DNA from 2 places in the Pseudovibrio sp. JE062 genome. Region 1 is predicted to be linked to the other one. Evidence: predicted binding sites of a transcription regulator. Region 1 holds the regulator's gene; the other holds the start of a gene.
The links. Region 1 encodes LexA, which represses DNA repair genes until DNA is damaged. Its sites were predicted from a motif close to TGTTCNNNNTGTGTTCNG; they were not measured.

Region 1 (9,948 bases):
TCACAGCGTTTTTATTTTTTGCGCTCGGCTTTTTCCTCTCGGATTTGCGCGTGGAGTTCGCCCGAGGTGATCCGCTGGAGCGTCCTGTTACGCGGAAGGTGGAGGGAGTTGTCACCGGGCTCAAGCAGTCCGGGCAGCACTCATACTCTGTTATCCTCGGGGAGGTGCAGGAGTATTCCAAGAGGGGGGCAACTCCGCTTGGTTTCAAAATCCGGCTCAGCCTGAAGGGGATGAAAGAGGCTCCGGTGATGGGGGATAAGATGCAGCTGAAGGCGCGTCTTCTGCCGCCCGGTGGTGCTGTGCGGCCCGGCGGCTATGACTTTGCCAGAACTGCGTTTTTTGATGGGATCGGTGCGGTTGGTTATGCGCTTTCCAGACCTGTCATGCTCGCCCGTGATGGGGGCACTGGATTTCTGCAGCATGTGGACACGATACGAAGCGGTATCGCTGGGCGCATCCGGCGGGTGTTGGATTACTCGCCAGAAAGTGCCTTTGCTGTTGCTCTCCTGGTAGGCAAGCGGGACTATCTGGCTTCTGCTGATAAAGACGCCCTACGTAATGCAGGCCTCGCACATGTCCTCGCTATTTCCGGCATGCATATGGGGTTGGTGACCTCACTGGTTTTCCTCGCCGCGCGGTTGGTTCTGTCTCTTAGTCAAAGCCTTGCTTTGAAAGGACATATCCACGTTTACGCCAGCATTGCCGCGTTGATTGCAGCGACGGTTTATCTTGGTTTGTCAGGGGCTTCTGTCGCCACGCAGCGGGCCTATCTGATGGCGGTGCTGATCTTATGCGCCGGGTTGCTTGGTCGCCGCGCGTTCAGCCTGCGCGGACTTGCTCTCGCCTGCCTCCTCCTTTTAAGCCTGCGCCCAGAGGAGGTCTTATCCCCGGGCTTCCAGATGTCCTTCATCGCCGTCCTCGCTTTGTTGTCAGCTTACTCCTTTGGCAAAGACTGGCTTCGGGATGATCGGGAAGCTTATGTTTTAAAAGGGAAAACTGGCGTTTTGCGTACTCTTAAAAAGCCCGCGAAGTGGCTTTTTGCCTGCGCAATGACCTCCCTGATCGCAGGCGCCGCCACTGCTCCAATTGCGGCCATGCACTTTGAGCAGATCGCCCCCTATGGGGTGGTTGGTAACGTGCTGGCCATGCCGCTGGTGACTTTTGTTGTTATGCCCCTTGGTCTGCTTGCATTACTGACGATCCCGCTTGGGGCCGATGCGTTCTTTCTGCAGGGCATGGAAGTGGGATTATCTCTGGTGCTGAAGGCGGCCTACTGGGTGAGCGCGCTGAGTGATGGGTTAACCAATCTGGGCGTTGCCAGTGTCTCTGGTTACCTGCTGGTGATCCTTGCGAGTATCATACTTTGCATCATGCCCTTACGCCTGAAATGGCTTTCTGTGCCAGTATTTGCAGCGGGTCTCATAGGTTTCGTAGTGGAGCGGCCACCTGATGTGATGATTGCCGATGCAGGTAAGCATATCGGGTTTTATGGCGAGGACGGGTCTTTCCGTCTGACATCCTCGCGTATATCATTTGCCGCCGATAGCCTGCTGCGGGCAGGGGGATACTCTGCAAATTCCTTTAAAGAGCATAAAACGCGGGCAGCAGACCGTTCCTGTGATGAGGAGGGCTGTGTGCTGGCGTTATACCCGCACAGAGCGATAGGTGGTGGAGGGGAACAAAAGCCATCAGTTGTTCTGGCGCAGTCGAAGGTGGAGGGCGTTCTGAAGGCTGATTGTCAGCTTGCTTCCATCATTGTCACCCAGGCTCAGGCCCCTTCCAGCTGCAATGCTGAGCTGGTTTTGGATCAGAAGACTTTTGGAGAACGAGGTTCAGTTTATATCTGGTTGTCAGATCAAGCAGAAAGCGGGCATAAAATAAAAAAAGTGCGCTGGGCATATGATGCTCAGCGCAGACCTTGGAATCCTAAATTGCCTATAACAACCAGTGCGTTAATAGCGGCGGAAGAGCGCAATCATCTTGCCCTGAATGCGGACACGCCCCGGGCCGAAGATGCGAGTTTCGTAGGCGGGGTTGGCCGCTTCAAGCGCGACTGAAGCACCTTTTTTGCGCAGGCGCTTCAGAGTTGCTTCCTCATCATCGATCAGCGCCACGACGATTTCACCGTTATCCGCGGTGTCGCCGCGTTTAATCAGCACAGTATCCCCGTCGAAGATGCCAGCGTCAATCATGGAGTCGCCTTTGACCTCCAGCGCATAGTGTTCTCCGCGACCCATCAGATCTGCAGGCATTGCAATGGAATGGCTCTGATGCTGGATTGCTTCGATCGGCACACCTGCTGCAATGCGGCCCATAACCGGGATCTCCAGCGTGGGCACTTCGTCAGGAGACGGCGTGCGTGGTGGAGGCGGTGCCGCGACTTTCTTGCTCAGTGATCCTTCGATGACCTCAGGCGCAAAGCCCTTTTCCTTGGCCGCAGGCTTCAGGCCTGGTGCGATGGACTCTGGTAGCTTGAGGATTTCCAGCGCACGGGCTCTGTTTGGCAGGCGGCGAATAAAGCCGCGCTCTTCCAGAGCTGTGATCAGCCGGTGAATGCCGGATTTGGAACGGAGGTCCAGCGCGTCCTTCATCTCATCGAAGGAGGGTGGAACACCTGCTTCCTTCAAGCGTTGATGGATGAACATCAAAAGCTCGTGTTGCTTCTGTGTAAGCATCTTTTATCCCCGTTCGCTCCTAAGCGCAGATTGAAAGTGAGCGGCCATACTCTCCGGTTCCGGAGATGACCATTCGTTGATTTGTAATCCCAACAAGCTGAAAGACTTCAACTTCTGCGATTGGGAGGACAAAACACGAACGTACTCTACCTGTTCTCATTGTGTTCTGCAATGGGTTTGTTGCGTTTAAGCCCTGCTAGAACTGGGGGAATTGGATTTTGACGGGTGAGTGGACAGGGGTTGTCCACTCTCGTCTTTCGGATTTAGCGTAGCTTGAGAAGCTCAACTTTTTCGCCTGCCGATGCAGCCGGTGCGTGTGGCGGGAGAACAATCAGAGCGTCTGCTTTGGTGAGCAGTGCAAGCATTGAGGAATCCTGCTTACCAAACGGCTCGGTTGTCAGATTGCCTTGTGCATCGGTGCTCAGGCTGGCGCGCAGGTAGTCCTGACGCAGGTCGTTTGCAGGCAGGTCAGCGGTCAGCGTGGCTTTGGTAACACCTTGATTTGCCAAAGGTACTGAGCGGCCCAGCATTTTGTCGAGGAGAGGCCCAAGGAAGAGGAGGGCGCAGACAAGACTTGATACCGGATTGCCCGGCAGGCCGAGGACTTTCATCGGGCCAAGAGCGCCTGCCATGAGTGGTTTGCCCGGACGCATGGCAATGCGCCAGAAGCCGAGCTCCATGCCTTCTGCTCCAAGCACGTCCTGAATGAGGTCGTGGTCGCCAACAGATGCGCCGCCGAGCGTGACTAGAACATCGGCTTTGGCTTCAATTGCCTGCTTGACGCGGGCTGTGATTTCTTCAGGCTGGTCCGGGGCTATGCCTAGCATCATTGGGATGCCGCCGCAGTTTTTCACAAATTCTGCGATGCCGACCTGATTGGATGCGATGATTTGATTCGGACCTGGTGTCTGGCCCGGCTCAACGAGCTCGTCTCCGTTTGCAAGGATTGCGACAACCGGCTTCTTGCGCACTGGCAAGCTCGCGTGGTTCATTGCGCCCGCAAGGGACAGCTCGCGGAAGCCGAGTGGGGCGCCTGCTTTGAGGAGGACCTGGCCTTCTTGGAAGTCCAGTCCGGCAGGGCGGATGAACTTGCCAACAGTTACGCTCTCTTGGCAGAATAGGTTATCCCCGTCACGGCGGGCATTTTCCTGCATCAGGATCGCATCCGCACCCGCTGGTACCGGCGCGCCTGTGAAGATACGTAGGGCTTCGCCGTCTTGCAGTGTGCCGTCGAAGTTATGCCCGGCAGCGACTTCACCGATGACCTTCAGTGCGCACTCAGGATCTTCGGTGTCAGCGGCTTTTACGGCATAGCCATCCATCGCGGAGGCGGAGAACGGAGGCTGGGTGCGGGTTGCGGCAACATCTTGTGCCAAAACGCGTTCGCCAGCTTCCAGAAGTGGGAGGCTCTCGCTTGCGGTTGGCTTTACGTCCTTAAGGAGGCGGTCGAGTGCTTCTTCAATACTGATCAGGCTCATTTGGAGTTATCCTCCTCAGCCAGATAGTGACCGGACTTACCGCCCTTCTTCTCCAGCAGGCGAATCTCACCAATCTCCATTGAACGATCAACGGCTTTGGCCATATCGTAGATCGTCAGGCACGCAACAGAAGCAGCTGTCAGCGCTTCCATCTCAATACCGGTCTGACCAGAGACCTTTGCGAAGACTTCAATCTCAATGCCCGGCAGCTCCGGGTTCGGTGTGAAGTCCACCTGCACCTTGGAAAGAGCCAGCGGATGACACAGCGGGATCAGCTCATGGGTGCGCTTGGCAGCCATGATGCCAGCGATGCGGGCCGTTGCCAGCACGTCGCCTTTCTTGGCGTTGCCGGAAAGGATCATGTCCAGAGTGTCAGGCTGCATCTTCACCTGACCGCCGGCGCGGGCGATGCGTGAGGTGACCTCTTTCTCCGAGATGTCGACCATATGAGCCGCACCACTGTCATCAAGGTGAGTGAGTTTTGGAGAAAGTTCTGACATTTTCTTGCCTCTGGACACAGTTTGTTCAGGTCATTGCCTTTTGCAGGCAGTTGATTTTCTTAGCGTTTAAGCAGCGCTTTTGTTGCGTTCTCGACATCGTCCTGCCGCATAAGGCTTTCACCGATGAGGAAGGTGGAGATGCCAGATTTTTCCATGCGGGAAAGATCTTCCGGAGTGAACAGGCCGCTTTCGCCCACGATGATCCGATCTTGCGGGATCAATGGAGCAAGGCGTTCACTGGTCTCCAGTGATGTCTCGAATGTTTTCAGGTTGCGGTTGTTGATGCCGACGAGTGGTGAGGTGAGCTTCAGCGCGCGTTCCAACTCAGCCTCATCATGCACCTCAATCAGCGCATCCATACCAAGCTCAAAGGCGGTGTCTTCCAGCTCTTTGGCTAATGCATCATCAACGGCTGCCATGATGATCAGGATGCAGTCTGCACCCCAGGCACGGGCCTCATGCACCTGATAGGTGTCATAGAGAAAGTCTTTGCGCAGAACTGGCAGGGAGACTTCATTACGGGCTGCGACGAGGTACTCTGGTTTTCCCTGGAAGGACGGCGTGTCGGTCAGCACGGACAAGCAGGCTGCGCCGCCATTTTCATAGGCTTTTGCGAGTACTGGCGGGTTAAAGTCAGCGCGGATCAGGCCTTTGGACGGGCTGGCTTTTTTTACCTCAGCGATTAGGGCGTACTCACCGTTTGCGTGCTTTGCTTTCAGTGCGTTTGCGAAGCCGCGGGTTGGAGTTGCTGCCTTGATTGCCGCATCCAGATCAGCCAGAGAAGTTTGCGCTTTTGCAGCGGCAATCTCTTCACGTTTGTAAGCTTCGATTTTCTTAAGGATATCTGACATGGGATCCGTGGTCTTAGAGTTTCATGTTAGCAGCTGTTGCAGCGTCGGAGGCTTCAACAAGTTTGTCCAGTCGGGAAAGGGCGGTACCTGTATCGATCGCCTGTGCAGCCATCTCTACCCCGTCTGTGAGGGTGGAGACTTTGTCTGCAACGATCAGGGAGGCTGCAGAGTTGAGCAGGACGATGTCGCGGTACGCGTTCTTGGCGCCTTGCAGTACTTCGCGCAGGGCCTGAGCGTTTTCTTTTGGATCGCCGCCCTTCAGGTCTTCCGTCTTTGCAACAGGTAAGCCTGCATCTTCTGGTGAGATGGTGAAGGTGTTGATGCTGCCGTTTTTCAGTTCGGCGACAAAGGTTGTTCCGGTGGTGGTGATTTCATCCATGCCATCGGAGCCGTTGACGATCCAGGCTTTTTCCGTGCCCAGTTCGTTTAGCGTATTAGCGAGCGGCTCAACCCATTGCTGCGCGAACACGCCGGTCATCTGGCGTTTTGCGCCTGCCGGGTTGGCAAGAGGACCAAGCAGGTTGAAGATGGTTCTGGTGCCAAGCTCGATGCGAGCTGGGCCAACGTGGCGCATAGCTTTATGATGGTTTGGCGCGAACATGAAGCCGATACCTGCCTCGTGAATGCAGTGGCTGATGCCGTTTGCGTCCAGATCCAGATTGATGCCCAGTTCGGCCAGCGCTTCAGCAGAGCCGGACTTTGAAGAGAGGGAGCGGTTGCCGTGTTTGGCAACGGTTACGCCGCAGCCTGCGACCACAATCGCCGTGCAGGTCGAGATGTTGTAGGAGCCGGATGCATCACCGCCAGTGCCGACAATGTCGATGGCGTGGTCTGGTGCTTTTACCGGGATCATCTTGGCGCGCATGGTCTCAACTGCTGCGGAGATTTCATCGATGGTTTCGCCGCGCAAGCGCAGGGCCATCAGGAAGCCTCCGATCTGAGCAGGAGTTGCGGCGCCTGACATGATGATCTCGAATGCCTCGCGGGCCTGAGACCGGTCCAGTGCGTTGCCGTCAGCGACAATTCCAATGAGATTTTTCAAATTGCTCACGGCGAAAACTCCCTCAATCCCTCAGGTAATTCCTTAATGCACACAAAGGCTAACTATTAGATAGCTTTAGGAGGGCTGTCTAGGAGATAAACAAAAGCCCGCCACACTTAAAAGTGTGGCGGGCTTGTTTTCGACAAGGTTTTGTCTACTGGCGATCCAGGCCGGTCAACTGATTGAAGACTGCCTGATTTACGAGGACGCCTTCTGTCTGTTCCAGCTGGTTGATGAACTGGTTGAGTAATGAGCTTTCCAGTGCGCCTGTCAGCTGGGTGTTGATGCGCTGAGCGTTCTCTGACTCTGTCATGAAGGCCGGAGCTGTTGTGTCCGTCAGAACCAGAAGGATCCGATCTTCATTATTGCCAGGAACCTGTGCGGCGGTGCCCTTAGGTCCGGAGAAGGCTGCTGTAATAGCTGAGCCGGAAAGGCCTTGTACGCCACCGTTGCGGGTGAATGGCTGAGAGGTCGTTGTTGTCAGGCCTTCAGCTGCCGCGATCTCGGAAAGCGACTTTCCTGCTTCCACTTCTGCAATCAGAGTTTTGGCTTTTTCTTCCAGCAGTTCACCAGTGCGGTTTGCTGTCCAGTCAGCGGTCACAGCTTCTTTAACTTCAGAGAGTTCTCTGTCGCGGGAAGGTGTGACTTCTTTGACTTCGTACCAGAGGTGACCGGTGCGGCCGATTTCCAGTGGATCGTTTTCAACGCCAACATCGGTTGAGAAGACAGCGGTGGTCAGCTCGTTCGCGATTGGCAGTTCAACTGTTTCGCCCGCTTCGTTATTGCCGGAGGCGTCGAAAGCAGGGGTGTTGATCAGTTCCAGATCAAAGCGTTCTGCGATCTCTTCAAAGGTGCTGCCGCCTGCGCGTGCATCTTCCACTTCGTTGAACAGGTCTTCCACTTCATCAGCGGCGTTTGCCTGAGCAACTACGGTGCGCAGTTCGTCTTTTACGTCTTCAAGTGGCTGAACTGCAGCTGGCTTGACTTCTTTTGCAAAGAGGATGGCGTTGGTGAACTGGCCTTCGACCACGTTACTTGCCTGACCTTCTTGCAGAGCAAACGCAGCGTCTGCGATCTTCTGATCCAGGAAGCCTGCCTTGTTCATGAGGCCGAGATCGACGTCTTTTTCGGTCAGATCGCGCTCATTCATCAGGTCTTCAAAGGTCTTGCCGGAATCCATCTCAACCACAGCAGCTTCTGCTTCCTGTTTGGTTGGGAAGGAGATCTGATAGATGCGGCGTTGTTCCTGAGACTGGTAACGGTTTTTGGTGCGCTCATATTCCTGAGCGATCTCTTCATCCGTTACGTTTTCAGGCTTTGCGATTTTGTCTGATGTCAGCTCGATGATGGTCGCGCTGCGGTATTCAGGTGCTTTGTAGTTGCCTTTGTTTTCTTCAAAGAACGCGTTGAGTTCTTCGTCAGTCGGCGCAGGAACGTCGGTCAGAGAGCTTTTTGGCAGTACGAGGTACTCAACAGTGCGCTCTTCCATTGCGTACTTGTCGAAAGCTTCGAGCATGGTTTCTGGCACTACAATGCCACCAATGACGGCTTCGGCGAGTTGTTGGCGCTCTGCGACGAGCTGCTGCTGCATGACGAATTCGTCTTCGCTCATGCCGAGATTGTAAAGAACCTGACCGAGGCGATTGCGGTCATAACCATTCACACCCTGAAAGGCAGGTGTTTCCTGAATGGTTTTGATGATTGCTTCATCTGAAACGCCGATGCGCAGCTTTGATGCTTCATTATCAAGCGCAGCTTCAGCGACCAGGCGGCCCAGAACCTGAGCTGGTACGCCAAATGCAGCGGCCTGTTCCTGTGTGACAGGCTGGCCGACGCGGCGTGACAGCTGGTCGAGCTCGCGTGAATAAGCTCGTTGGAAATCCTGAGCTGAAATTTCTTTGTCACCCACTGAGGCAACAGATGTGGAGCCGATTCCAGTAAAGACGTCAGCGATCCCCCAAACTGCAAAGCTGAGCACCAGAAGGCCGATCAGGATCTTTGCAAACCAGGAACCTACGCTATTACGTAGCGCGTCGAGCATAATTTTATCCGTTCTCTTGTTGAAGGCGAGGGACAGTCTCCCCGCGCACACATGCAAGGCCGCCGGATAATAGTGTTCCTTTCGCCGTGGGGCAAGTTTACACAACATAAAGCCTGTGAGATTCGCCGTGAGATACGAAGTTCATCGCACTAGCGGTAATCCACTATGGGACTTAAGTGTTTTTTCTGCTAGTGAGCACACATTCCATATGGGAATCTAGAATTCATATTTGGGGAACGGATCAAATGACTAATCGGCCACTTGTTGCTGGTAACTGGAAAATGAATGGCACCAAAGCTTCTGCTGCAGAGCTGGAAGCTATGGGTGCGGGATACGACTCAGCACTTGCCGAAAAAGTAGAGCTTCTGATTTGCCCTCCTGCATTGCTGGTTGCACAGCTTGCTTCTCAGGACAAAATCGCGATTGGCGCCCAGAACTGCCACGCTAAAGAAAGCGGCGCGCATACTGGCGACATCTCCGCTGAGATGATCCGTGATGCTGGCGGCAAGTTTGTTATTGTTGGTCACTCCGAGCGCCGTGAAGACCATGGCGAATCTGATGCAGATGTTTGCGAGAAGGCTGAAGCTGCTTACCGCGCTGGTCTGGTCGCGATCGTTTGTGTTGGTGAAGTTGAGAGCGAGCGCCGCGCTGGCACCACTCTTGATGTTGTTACCAAACAGGTTCTTGGTTCTGTGCCAGCAGGCGCAACTGCTGAGAACACTGTGATCGCTTATGAGCCAGTCTGGGCAATCGGTACCGGCCTGACGCCAACACCTGTTGATGTGGCTGAAGTCCATGCGTCTATCCGCGCGACACTCATCAAACAGTTTGGCGATGAGATTGGCGGCAAAATGCGCGTCCTTTATGGTGGCTCTGTTAAGCCTACCAACGCAAAAGAACTGCTTGCGGTTGAAAACGTTGACGGTGCACTGGTTGGCGGTGCAAGCCTGAAAGCGGCGGATTTCCTTGGAATCGCTGAGGCTTATCGCGGCTAATATTAGTCGGATTATAATAATATTCTTAGCAGTCCACCAATTTGCTGCGCCTTTAGGGTAGAAAGGCGCAGCAAATTCGGTTAGAAGGCCGACTAACGAATTCATTAAACCTACGGATACCTATGGAAACCGTTCTGATTGTTATCCACCTGATGGTCGTCGTTGCGCTGGTAGCAATGGTTCTACTGCAGCGCTCTGAAGGCGGCGCATTGGGTATTGGCGGCGGTGGCGGCGGTGGTGTGATGAGCAGCCGTGGTACAGCAAATGTGCTGACACGCGGTACTGCGATTCTTGCTGTCTGCTTCTTTGCAACTTCACTCGCTCTTTCTCTGCTGGCACGCTACGACGAGCGTCCAGGTTCTCTGC
Region 2 (9,948 bases), on a different contig from region 1:
GCAGCTGCGTAAAAAGAGGAGCTGGCGGTCTTAACAGCGCGGGAGTGCTGGAGTGTCGGCTTTTGAGCGGATTATTCTCATGGCGAAAGAGTCAAGGTGTCTGCGGGTAGCCGTAGAGAGGGTAAGATGACAAAGACCGAAGCGCGGCGACCTGAGCCGGTGATTGACAGGACAGACAAGGGGGGCAGCCTTGGGGCCTTGATGCTGCTTGCACTCGGCCTTGTCGCAGCAACAGCCGCTTTCGCGTTGATGCGCAAAGAACAGGCCGAGCCTTACATTCTGGGGCTGCTGGGTGTTCTGGCCGTTGTTGGGGTGTTCTCGCTGTTTGCCATGGCCATTGGCCTGTTACGGTTCATCTCCAAATCCCATCGCAACCCGCTGGCCGAATCCTTTATGAACTCGCTGGATGACGGCGTGTTGCTGGCTGATCATAATGGCCGCATCATCTACGCCAACCAGTCCTATGCTGAGCTGACAGGTGCGCGCGGGCCAGCTGATGTGCGTACAGTTGAGCGAGTGTTCTCCTCAGATCCGGACGCGGCAGATGCCATATTCCGGCTTTCGCAAGCCGTGCGAACCGGGCGATATGCGACAGAAGAAGTGCGCCTGCCGAATGCTGTTGGCGAGGTTGCCAGTGGTGCACGCTGGTATCGCATTACGGTTCGCCCGCTGGAACAGGATGCAGCTGTTGGCGTGGATAGCGGCATTACCATCTGGCAGGTTTCTGACATTACTCGTGATCGCACCGAGCAGGAAAATTCCTTCCAGGAGCTGCAACGCGTGATCAACTTCCTTGATCATGCCCCTTGCGGATTCTTCTCGTCTGACAGCACTGGCAAGCTGGTTTACCTGAATGCAACGCTTGCGGATTGGCTTGGCTATGATCTGACCCAGTTCATCTCCGGCGAACTGTCTTTGAAAGACATCGTGCGCGGAGAAGGGGCTGCTCTGGTTGAGGCGCTGCAGGGTTCTGAGGGTGAGGTTAAAACCGAGAGCTTTGATATTGATCTGGTGACCCGCAGCGGCACAGGCCTGCCGGTTCGTCTTGTGCACCGTGTTCCGTTTGGGGCCGATGGCCTTGCTGGTGACAGCCGAACGCTGGTGATCAACCGTTCTGCTGGCAATGATGATGAAGAAGCGCTGCGTGCTGCCGAAGTGCGCTTCTCTCGCTTCTTCAACAACACACCGGTCGCGATTGCCTCTATTGACAAGAATGGCCGCGTTGAGCGCACCAATGGTCCGTTTATGCGCCTGTTTGAGCAGGGCGAGGGCCTTGGCAAAGACGTGAAGCTGACCGAGTTTGTGGCTGAGAATGATCGTGCTGCCTTGCAGGGCGCGCTGGAAGAAGCTGCGCTGGGCAAGAGCGAGATTGCTCCGCTGGATGTCTCGCTTGAGGGCAATGGGGATCCGCGTTCCGCGACCTTCTACGTGTCTGCTGTTCAGGATGGGCAGGCTGGTGAAGATGCCGCTGTGATTTACGTTCTTGAGACCACTCAGCAGCGCGCGTTGGAAGCTCAGTTTGCGCAGAGCCAGAAGATGCAGGCGATTGGCCAGCTGGCTGGTGGTGTTGCGCATGACTTCAACAACGTTCTGACCGCGATTATCGGCTTCTCTGACTTGCTGTTGGCAAGCCACCGTCCGACGGATCCAGCCTTCCAGGACATCATGAACATCAAGCAGAATGCGAACAGAGCGGCGGGCCTTGTGCGCCAGTTGCTTGCGTTCTCCCGCCGTCAGACACTGCGACCGCAGGAGCTGGCGCTGGCGGATGTGCTGGCGGATGTTTCCATCCTTCTGGATCGCCTGCTGGGTGAGAAGATTGAGCTGAAGCTGGTGCATGGCCGTGAGCTGTGGCCAGTGATGGCTGACGTGAACCAGCTGGAACAGGTGATCGTGAACCTCGCGGTGAACGCGCGTGATGCGATGGAGGGGGGCGGTGAAGTTTCCATCCGGACGCTAAACGTGGACGAGGACGCTTCCAAGACCTACGAGAACACACGCGGTATGCCTCCGGGTGAGTACGTGCTGATTGAGGTGGCCGATAACGGTCACGGCATGTCTCAGGACGTGATGGACAAGATCTTCGAGCCGTTCTTCTCGACCAAAGATGTCGGCAAAGGCACAGGTCTTGGGCTCTCTACTGTTTATGGCATTGTGAAGCAGACCGGCGGTTATGTTTTCTGCACCAGTGAGGTTGGTGTCGGCACCACGTTCCGCATCTTCTTCCCGCGCCACATCACCACCGAGAAGGAAGAGGTGGTTGAGGTTAAACCTGAGCAGGAAGCGACCGAAGCGGATCTGACAGGTTCTGCAACTATTCTTCTTGTTGAAGATGAAGAGGCTGTGCGGGCCTTTGCAGCACGAGCGTTGAGTGGTCGTGGCTATGAGGTGTTTGAAGCTGGTTCTGGCACTGAGGCACTGGAAGTGATGGAAGAGACAGGCGGGGCGGTCGACCTTGTGGTTTCTGATGTTGTGATGCCGGAAATGGATGGGCCAAGCTTGCTGATTGAGCTGCGTAAGACACGTCCTGATCTGAAGATCATCTTTGTTTCCGGCTATGCTGAGGATGCGTTTGAGAAGAACCTGCCGGCGGAGGAGAGCTTTACCTTCCTGCCGAAGCCATTCACGTTGAAACAGCTGGCAACCACGGTGAAAGAAACGTTGGAAGCCAAGACACAGGAACGGGCTTAGCCTTTTCTCACTTTGAAATACAAAAGCCGGAGAGCATGGTCTGCTCTCCGGCTTTTTTGATATCTATATGCGTTGCGTATTAGACGCAGCCGGAAGAGTTTTCCGCGTTGGACTTCAAACGCTGTAGGCTCTGCAGGGAGCCTGGGTTGCCTGGCAGTTGGAAGGACTGTTCCTGCGAGGTGTAGATGTTGTTGACCAGCGCAAGGTCTTGCACAACGTTGGTGCTGCACTGTGTGCCGGAGAAGCGAACGCGGATGCGGTAGGCGCGCTCGCCGGAATCTGATGGGCCAAATTCGTTGTCGAGCACAGCGTTGTCGCCGCGCACATAGCTTTCCATCACCACCATGTTTGGCTCGTTTTGCTGAACGATGGTGCCTTTGGCGCTTGCGCTGTTGACCAGAGTGGTGCGCACAACTTCAGGCGACGCGTTGATCTGAATGGTTTGAGAATCGGCGTCCGCGCGGATGGATGGTTGCCCGCTGCGCGTGGATGGGCCGCTTTGGCAAGCTGCGAGAGCTGCAGTTAATCCGATAAAAATAAGTTTCTTCATAGCGTAAATCCTGCGGGTGACAAAAGCTGATGCAACTGCCCCAGCCGCGAAACTCTGTTGGGCGTGATTTCAATGGAACCACCCAATAAATTGGATTGGCCTCTTTCACATATGCGCGCCAGATGGCGTTTTGATGAGTACTATATGACCACAAGATGCAGATGCGCCAATAAAAACACAGCGATGTAAAGTTCTATAGCTTTAGAACACCTAAAATAATCGGGGCGGAAAAACAACGGAATCTTTCGATCAAAGAGACGTGAAATCCTCTGCATGTATTGAGTTGATTGGAAGCGTGGGGAAAGCTCTGCACAAGTTATGAGGCCACAAAAAAATCCGGGCTGGAGATACCGACCCGGATTCTTATGAGGCAAATACCTGCAAAAACTTAATCGGTCAGACCGCACGCGATCTTTGTTGCAAGCTTTGCGTTGTTCTTTACCAGCGCAATGTTGGTTGCCAGGCTGCGGCCTGCTGTGCGCTCGAAGATATCCTGCAGAACGAACGGTGTTACGTCCTTGCCGGTGATGTTCTGTTCTTCAGCAGCCTTGATGGATGCATCGATGAACACCTGCATTTCGTCAGATGGGATTTCATCTTCAGCTGGAACCGGGTTGGTTACGAGCATGCCGCCGTGATCGCCAAATGTTTCGCGGAACTTGATCAGCTTGGAGATGTCGTTTGCTTCATCCAGACGGTAAGGCGCTTTGATCTTGGAATCGCGGGACCAGAATGCTGGCACGTTTTCACAGCCAAAGCCGATGACCGGCACGCCGCGGGTTTCCAGAACTTCCAGAGTTTTCGGGATGTCGAGCAGCGCTTTTGCACCAGCGGAGACAACACAGACAGCGGTGCGGGACAGTTCGTCCAGATCTGCGGAGATGTCGAAAGTGGTTTCAGCGCCCTTGTGTACACCGCCGATGCCACCAGTTGCGAAGACGCGGATGCCAGCAGCGTGTGCTGCCATCATGGTTGCTGCCACTGTGGTGGAGCCGTTCTTGCCCAGAGCCATTGCGAAGGACAGGTCTGCGCGGGAGCATTTCATCACGTCTTTGGCGTTGGCCAGCTCGTCCAGAGTTTCGTCTTCGAGGCCGACGTGGAGTTCACCGTTGAGCACTGCGATGGTTGCTGGAACTGCACCGCCGTCGCGGATGATCTGTTCAACTTCGCGTGCTGTTTCAACGTTTTGCGGGTACGGCATGCCATGGGTAATGATTGTGGACTCCAGCGCAACGATTGGAGCGCCGCTGCTGAGAGCTTCTGCAACTTCTTTTGAATGATGGATTTTAATTGAACTTCCCATGGTTTTCCCAGTCTTTCGTATGTTGTTGGTGCTTAGGCATGTTCTAATAAACGAGCTTTAAGCGATTGGGGCGAAAGCGTTTCCGGCGCGGCGCCGGTCGCTTCCACTGTAATGGATGCAGAAGCAAGCCCGCTCTTTACTGCTGAATATGGGTCTTCATTGAGGCAGCTTGCATAAAGAAAGCCTGCAATGAAGGCATCACCGGCACCGGTGACATCCACGGGAACAACAGAAAATGGAGTGTGCGAACTTGTGCTGCCTGCACAGTGAAGAGCCAGTGGCTTGTTGGCGTTGCTGACCAGAACGGTGGGAATGCCTTTCGCAGCCAGCTGTTGGGCCAGCTCTTCTGCGGAAAATTCCCCCGGCTCGCAATCCAGCAGGGCCGTGGCTTCATCTGTGTTGGTGAAAAGAATGTCAATTTGGGAGAGAAGGGGACGGAGTTTTGGTGCCTTTGCTATTGAGACCGTATCAGCGGCCAGAAGGCGATCCCCTTTGGAATTGGCGAGTGTGAGAAGCGTTTCTTCTTCCAGATTGGTTTCACAAAGCCAGATATCGCAGTTCAGCAGTGCTTGCGGAATTGGATTTGCTTCTGAAAAACTCACTCTGGAGGTGATCTCGCTGTCCGAAATGGCTGAGAACAGTGTGCCATCCGGGTTGTGAAGGGCCAGATAAGATCCGGTTCTTCCGTCAGCTACTGTCTTGATGCTGGATGTATTAATTCCGCATTCTGACAGGCTTTTTGCGAGGAACGCTCCGTCGGCGTCGTCACCCAGACATCCATGCATTGTCGGCTGCATGCCCAACCGCGCCATGGCGCGTGCAATGTTGGCTCCAACACCTCCTGCGCGGGACATAATTTTCCCTGGTGTTGAGGTGTCCGGTTTGAATGGTCGATCTGCATGGGCAATCCTGTCCAGATGGATTGCTCCGATTACTCCGACCTGTTTAGACGACATAACCAATTCTTCCTCCCGACATCGAAAGACCGTTGATATGCAAGTTGGTTGGCCAAAGCAAGCTACGAGCAAATACAGACTGTGGGTGATGTATCAAAAGTGCATTTTTGTGGTTTGATTCCAGATGCGTGCCTCCAAACAGGTGCCGGGAAAAGTTATCTACATGTTGAACAATAGGAGAACGTATTGAAATTAATCCATTTTTATTAGTTAGTTATCAGGTATTGCGAAGTTGGAACAAAGTGAGTACAAATAACTGACTTTGAAACTGCACGTCCATCGTGAAATAAGGGATGAGAACGTATGGCACAAACTTCACTTCGCCTTGTTGAGGGCAATCAGATGGACAAAAATAAAGCACTGGATGCAGCGCTTTCCCAAATTGAACGAGCCTTTGGTAAAGGCTCCATTATGCGCATGGGCCAGGGACAGGCCGTAGAAATCCAAAGTGTTTCGACTGGTTCTCTCAGTCTGGACATTGGACTGGGCATTGGTGGACTGCCGAAGGGACGTATCATTGAGATCTACGGCCCTGAAAGCTCCGGTAAGACCACGCTGGCTTTGCATACTGTAGCATCTGCGCAGCGCGAAGGTGGTATCTGCGCCTTTGTTGACGCCGAGCACGCACTGGACCCGGTGTACGCACGCAAGCTTGGTGTGAACATTGATGACCTGCTTATTTCTCAGCCAGATGCTGGTGAGCAGGCGCTTGAGATTGCAGACACTCTGGTTCGTTCCGGCGCGATTGACGTGCTGGTGATCGACTCCGTTGCAGCTCTGACACCAAAAGCTGAACTTGAAGGCGAGATGGGCGATTCGCTCCCGGGCCTGCAGGCTCGTTTGATGAGCCAGGCACTGCGAAAGCTGACCGCATCCATTTCCAAATCCAACACCATGGTGATCTTCATCAACCAGATCCGTATGAAGATCGGTGTGATGTTTGGTTCTCCTGAGACCACGACTGGTGGTAACGCGCTGAAGTTCTACGCTTCTGTACGTCTGGACATCCGCCGTATCGGTGCGATCAAGGATCGTGACGAAATCGTTGGTAACCAGACCCGCGTGAAGGTGGTGAAGAACAAGCTGGCACCTCCATTCAAGCAGGTTGAGTTTGACATCATCTACGGTGAAGGCATCTCCAAAATGGGTGAATTGCTGGATCTTGGTGTTAAAGGCGGGATTGTCGAGAAGTCCGGCGCATGGTTCTCCTACAACAGCCAGAGGTTGGGGCAGGGGCGTGAGAACTCGAAAACCTTCCTGCGAGAGAATCCTGAACTGGCGGAAGAGATCGAACTTGCAATCCGGCAGAATGCGGGTTTGATTGCTGAAGCGATTGATGATCCTGAAAAAACTGCGGAAAACCAATAGAGTTTAGAGGGGCTGGATTTATCCAGCCTCTTTTTTTGTAGGGTTTTATGGACAGATTTGCTGCAGATGGCTAAAACGCGGCAGATACTAATTTTTTGTTGCATCTTTCCGGATGCGCATACCCTGCAATTTGGCGGCTGTGATTGTTGAAGTAGCTGCCCACTAGAAAACGAGACGGACATCAAGACCTATGAGTGGCGTCAACGAAATTCGGTCGGCTTTTCTCGACTACTTTGCAAAAAACGGACACGAGGTTGTTCCTTCCAGTCCATTGGTGCCACGCAATGATCCGACATTGATGTTTACAAATGCGGGTATGGTGCCATTCAAGAACGTTTTCACCGGCTTGGAAAAGCGGGATTACGTGCGTGCAACATCTTCACAGAAATGTGTTCGTGCGGGCGGCAAGCACAACGATCTGGACAACGTTGGTTATACTGCGCGTCACCACACCTTCTTTGAAATGCTCGGCAACTTTTCCTTTGGTGATTACTTCAAGGAAAACGCAATTGAGCTGGCGTGGAATCTGATCACCAAAGAATACGGCCTGCCAGCTGATAAGCTGCTGGTGACTGTTTATTCCGAGGATGATGAAGCCTTCAATATCTGGAAGAAGCTGACTGGCTTTGCTGATGAGAAAATCATCCGCATTCCGACCTCAGACAACTTCTGGGCGATGGGTGATACCGGTCCTTGTGGTCCTTGTTCAGAGATTTTCTACGATCACGGCGAACAGATCTGGGGTGGCCCTCCAGGTTCTCCTGAGGAAGACGGCGACCGCTTTATCGAGATCTGGAACCTGGTGTTCATGCAGTATGAGCAGCTGGCTGATAAACGCATCGACCTGCCGCGTCCATCCATCGACACCGGCATGGGTCTTGAGCGTTTTGCGGCGATCATGCAGGGCGTGCACAACAACTACGAGATCGACCTGTTCAAGGCCTTGATCGCGAGTTCTGAGCATCTCACCGGTGTTGAAGCTGCTGGTAAAGCACAGGCAAGCCACCGCGTGATTGCTGACCACCTGCGTTCTATGGCGTTCCTGATCGCTGATGGTGTTCTGCCATCCAATGAGGGTCGCGGTTACGTTCTGCGCCGCATCATGCGCCGCGCGATGCGTCACGCGAACCTGCTTGGTGCAAAAGAGCCGGTCATCTTCAAGATGCTGCCAACTCTGGTTCGTGAAATGGGTCAGGCCTTCCCTGAGCTGCCACGTGCGGAAAAGCTCATTGAAGAAACCATTCAGCTGGAAGAGAAGCGCTTCATCAAAACGCTTGAGCGTGGTCTTGGTCTTCTGGAAGATGCGACCAGCTCTCTGGGTTCGGGCGATCAGCTGGATGGTGAGACTGCATTTAAGCTTTATGACACCTACGGTTTCCCGCTTGATCTGACTCAGGATGCGCTGCGCAACCGTGAGATCGCGGTTGATACCGATGGCTTTAACACCGCAATGGAGCGCCAGCGTGCTGAAGCGCGCGCTGCCTGGGCGGGTTCTGGTGATGCTGCGACGGATGCGATCTGGTTCTCTATAAAAGAGCAGGCCGGTGCCACTGAATTCCTCGGTTATGAAACCGAGAAGGCGGAAGGTGTTGTGCTGAGCCTTGTGAAGGACGGCGAAGAAGTCAAAGTTCTGAAGCAGGGTGAAGAAGGTTCTCTGATCCTCAACCAGACCCCGTTCTACGGTGAATCCGGTGGTCAGGTTGGCGACTGTGGTACCATGGTTGCTGACGGTGTTTCCATCACTGTGACCAACACACAGAAGAAAGCTGACGGCCTGTTTGTGCATTCTGTTCGTGTTGAAAGCGGTGACGTGAATGTGGACGATGCGCTTGAGCTGATCGTGGATCATGCGCGTCGCAGTGCAATTCGCTCCAACCACTCAGCAACTCACCTTGTACATGAGCGCTTCGCGAAGTGCTTGGTACTCACGTGGCTCAGAAGGGGTCTTTGGTGACACTGAGCGTCTGCGTTTCGACTTCTCACATCCAAAGCCTGTGAGTGCGGAAGAGACCACCAAGGTTGAAGCTCTTGCGAACGAGATCGTACTCCAGAATGGCGCTGTTGAGACTTCTCTGATGGAAGTTGATGAAGCGATTGAAGCTGGCGCGATGGCTCTGTTCGGCGAGAAATACGGCGATGAAGTTCGCGTGGTTTCCATGGGTACGGCAACCACTGGCGAGAAAGCTGGCAAGTCTTACTCTGTTGAACTTTGTGGTGGTACACACGTTAAGCGCACAGGCGACATCGGTCTTGTGACTGTTGTTTCTGAAGGTGCGGTTGCTGCTGGTGTGCGCCGTATTGAAGCGCTGACCGGTGATGAAGCCCGCAAGTATCTGGCTGAGCAGGATGCGCTGATGCGCGAAACTGCTGGCCTGCTGAAGGTTTCTGCTGCTGATGTTCCTGCACGCATTGCGGGCCTTCTGGATGAGCGCAAGAAGCTGGAGCGTGAACTGGCTGAAGCGAAGAAGAAACTGGCAATGGGCGGCGGTGGCTCCGGCGGAGACGCTGGTGTGACTGAGGCTGGTAAGTTCAAGCTGATGGCGCGTGTGCTGGAAGGCATCAACCCGAAGGATCTGAAGTCTGTTGCTGATGAAGGCAAGACTGCAATCGGTTCTGGTGTTGTGGTGCTGATCAGCAAAGCTGAAGATGGCAAGGCAGCGATCGTTGTTGGTTCAACCAAGGACGTGAGCGAAACTGCAAGTGCGGTTGATCTTGTGCGCATCGGTTCTGCGGCTCTTGGTGGTCGTGGTGGCGGTGGTCGCCCTGACATGGCGCAGGCTGGTGGCCCTGATGCTGGCAAAGCAGAAGAAGCGATTGCTGCAATCAAGGCGCATCTTGAAACGCTTTAAAGCTGACCTGATAATCTGAGTTTCATGAAGGGGGGATTTAATCTCCCCTTTATTTTTTGCTAGTTACTTTTGAAGTTATTCGATTTTTGCGTTTCCTTTTTTGTTTTGATGCTCGGGCATTTGTGGGGCTTTGGTGGCTAACTCGATCAAGTTGAAAGTGTACAACCTGCTGGAGCGCAGCAGTGCGGGCAACCGGCTGGCTCAGCAGATAGATGCCATTCTGATCGTCTT

Region 2: recA (recombinase RecA) is a predicted target of LexA. The motif match lies at 5,734-5,751, and genes of this name have one in related genera.

Annotation. Positions count from the first base shown of each region.
Region 1 covers NZ_DS996805.1:407,151-417,098, forward strand. Annotated here, with positions in the region: gene PJE062_RS01850 (ComEC/Rec2 family competence protein) at 1-2,057, shown strand, start outside; gene lexA (transcriptional repressor LexA) at 1,953-2,675, opposite strand; gene glp (gephyrin-like molybdotransferase Glp) at 2,939-4,153, opposite strand; gene moaC (cyclic pyranopterin monophosphate synthase MoaC) at 4,150-4,653, opposite strand; gene trpC (indole-3-glycerol phosphate synthase TrpC) at 4,713-5,504, opposite strand; gene trpD (anthranilate phosphoribosyltransferase) at 5,518-6,555, opposite strand; gene PJE062_RS01880 (SurA N-terminal domain-containing protein) at 6,701-8,587, opposite strand; gene tpiA (triose-phosphate isomerase) at 8,833-9,582, shown strand; gene secG (preprotein translocase subunit SecG) at 9,705-9,948, shown strand, end outside.
Region 2 covers NZ_DS996806.1:440,471-450,418, forward strand. Annotated here, with positions in the region: gene flhB (flagellar biosynthesis protein FlhB) at 1-34, shown strand, start outside; gene cckA (cell cycle histidine kinase CckA) at 127-2,691, shown strand; gene PJE062_RS06365 (hypothetical protein) at 2,771-3,241, opposite strand; gene PJE062_RS06370 (pseudouridine-5'-phosphate glycosidase) at 3,630-4,544, opposite strand; gene PJE062_RS06375 (carbohydrate kinase family protein) at 4,577-5,500, opposite strand; gene recA (recombinase RecA) at 5,804-6,868, shown strand; partial or broken gene alaS (alanine--tRNA ligase) at 7,059-9,717, shown strand.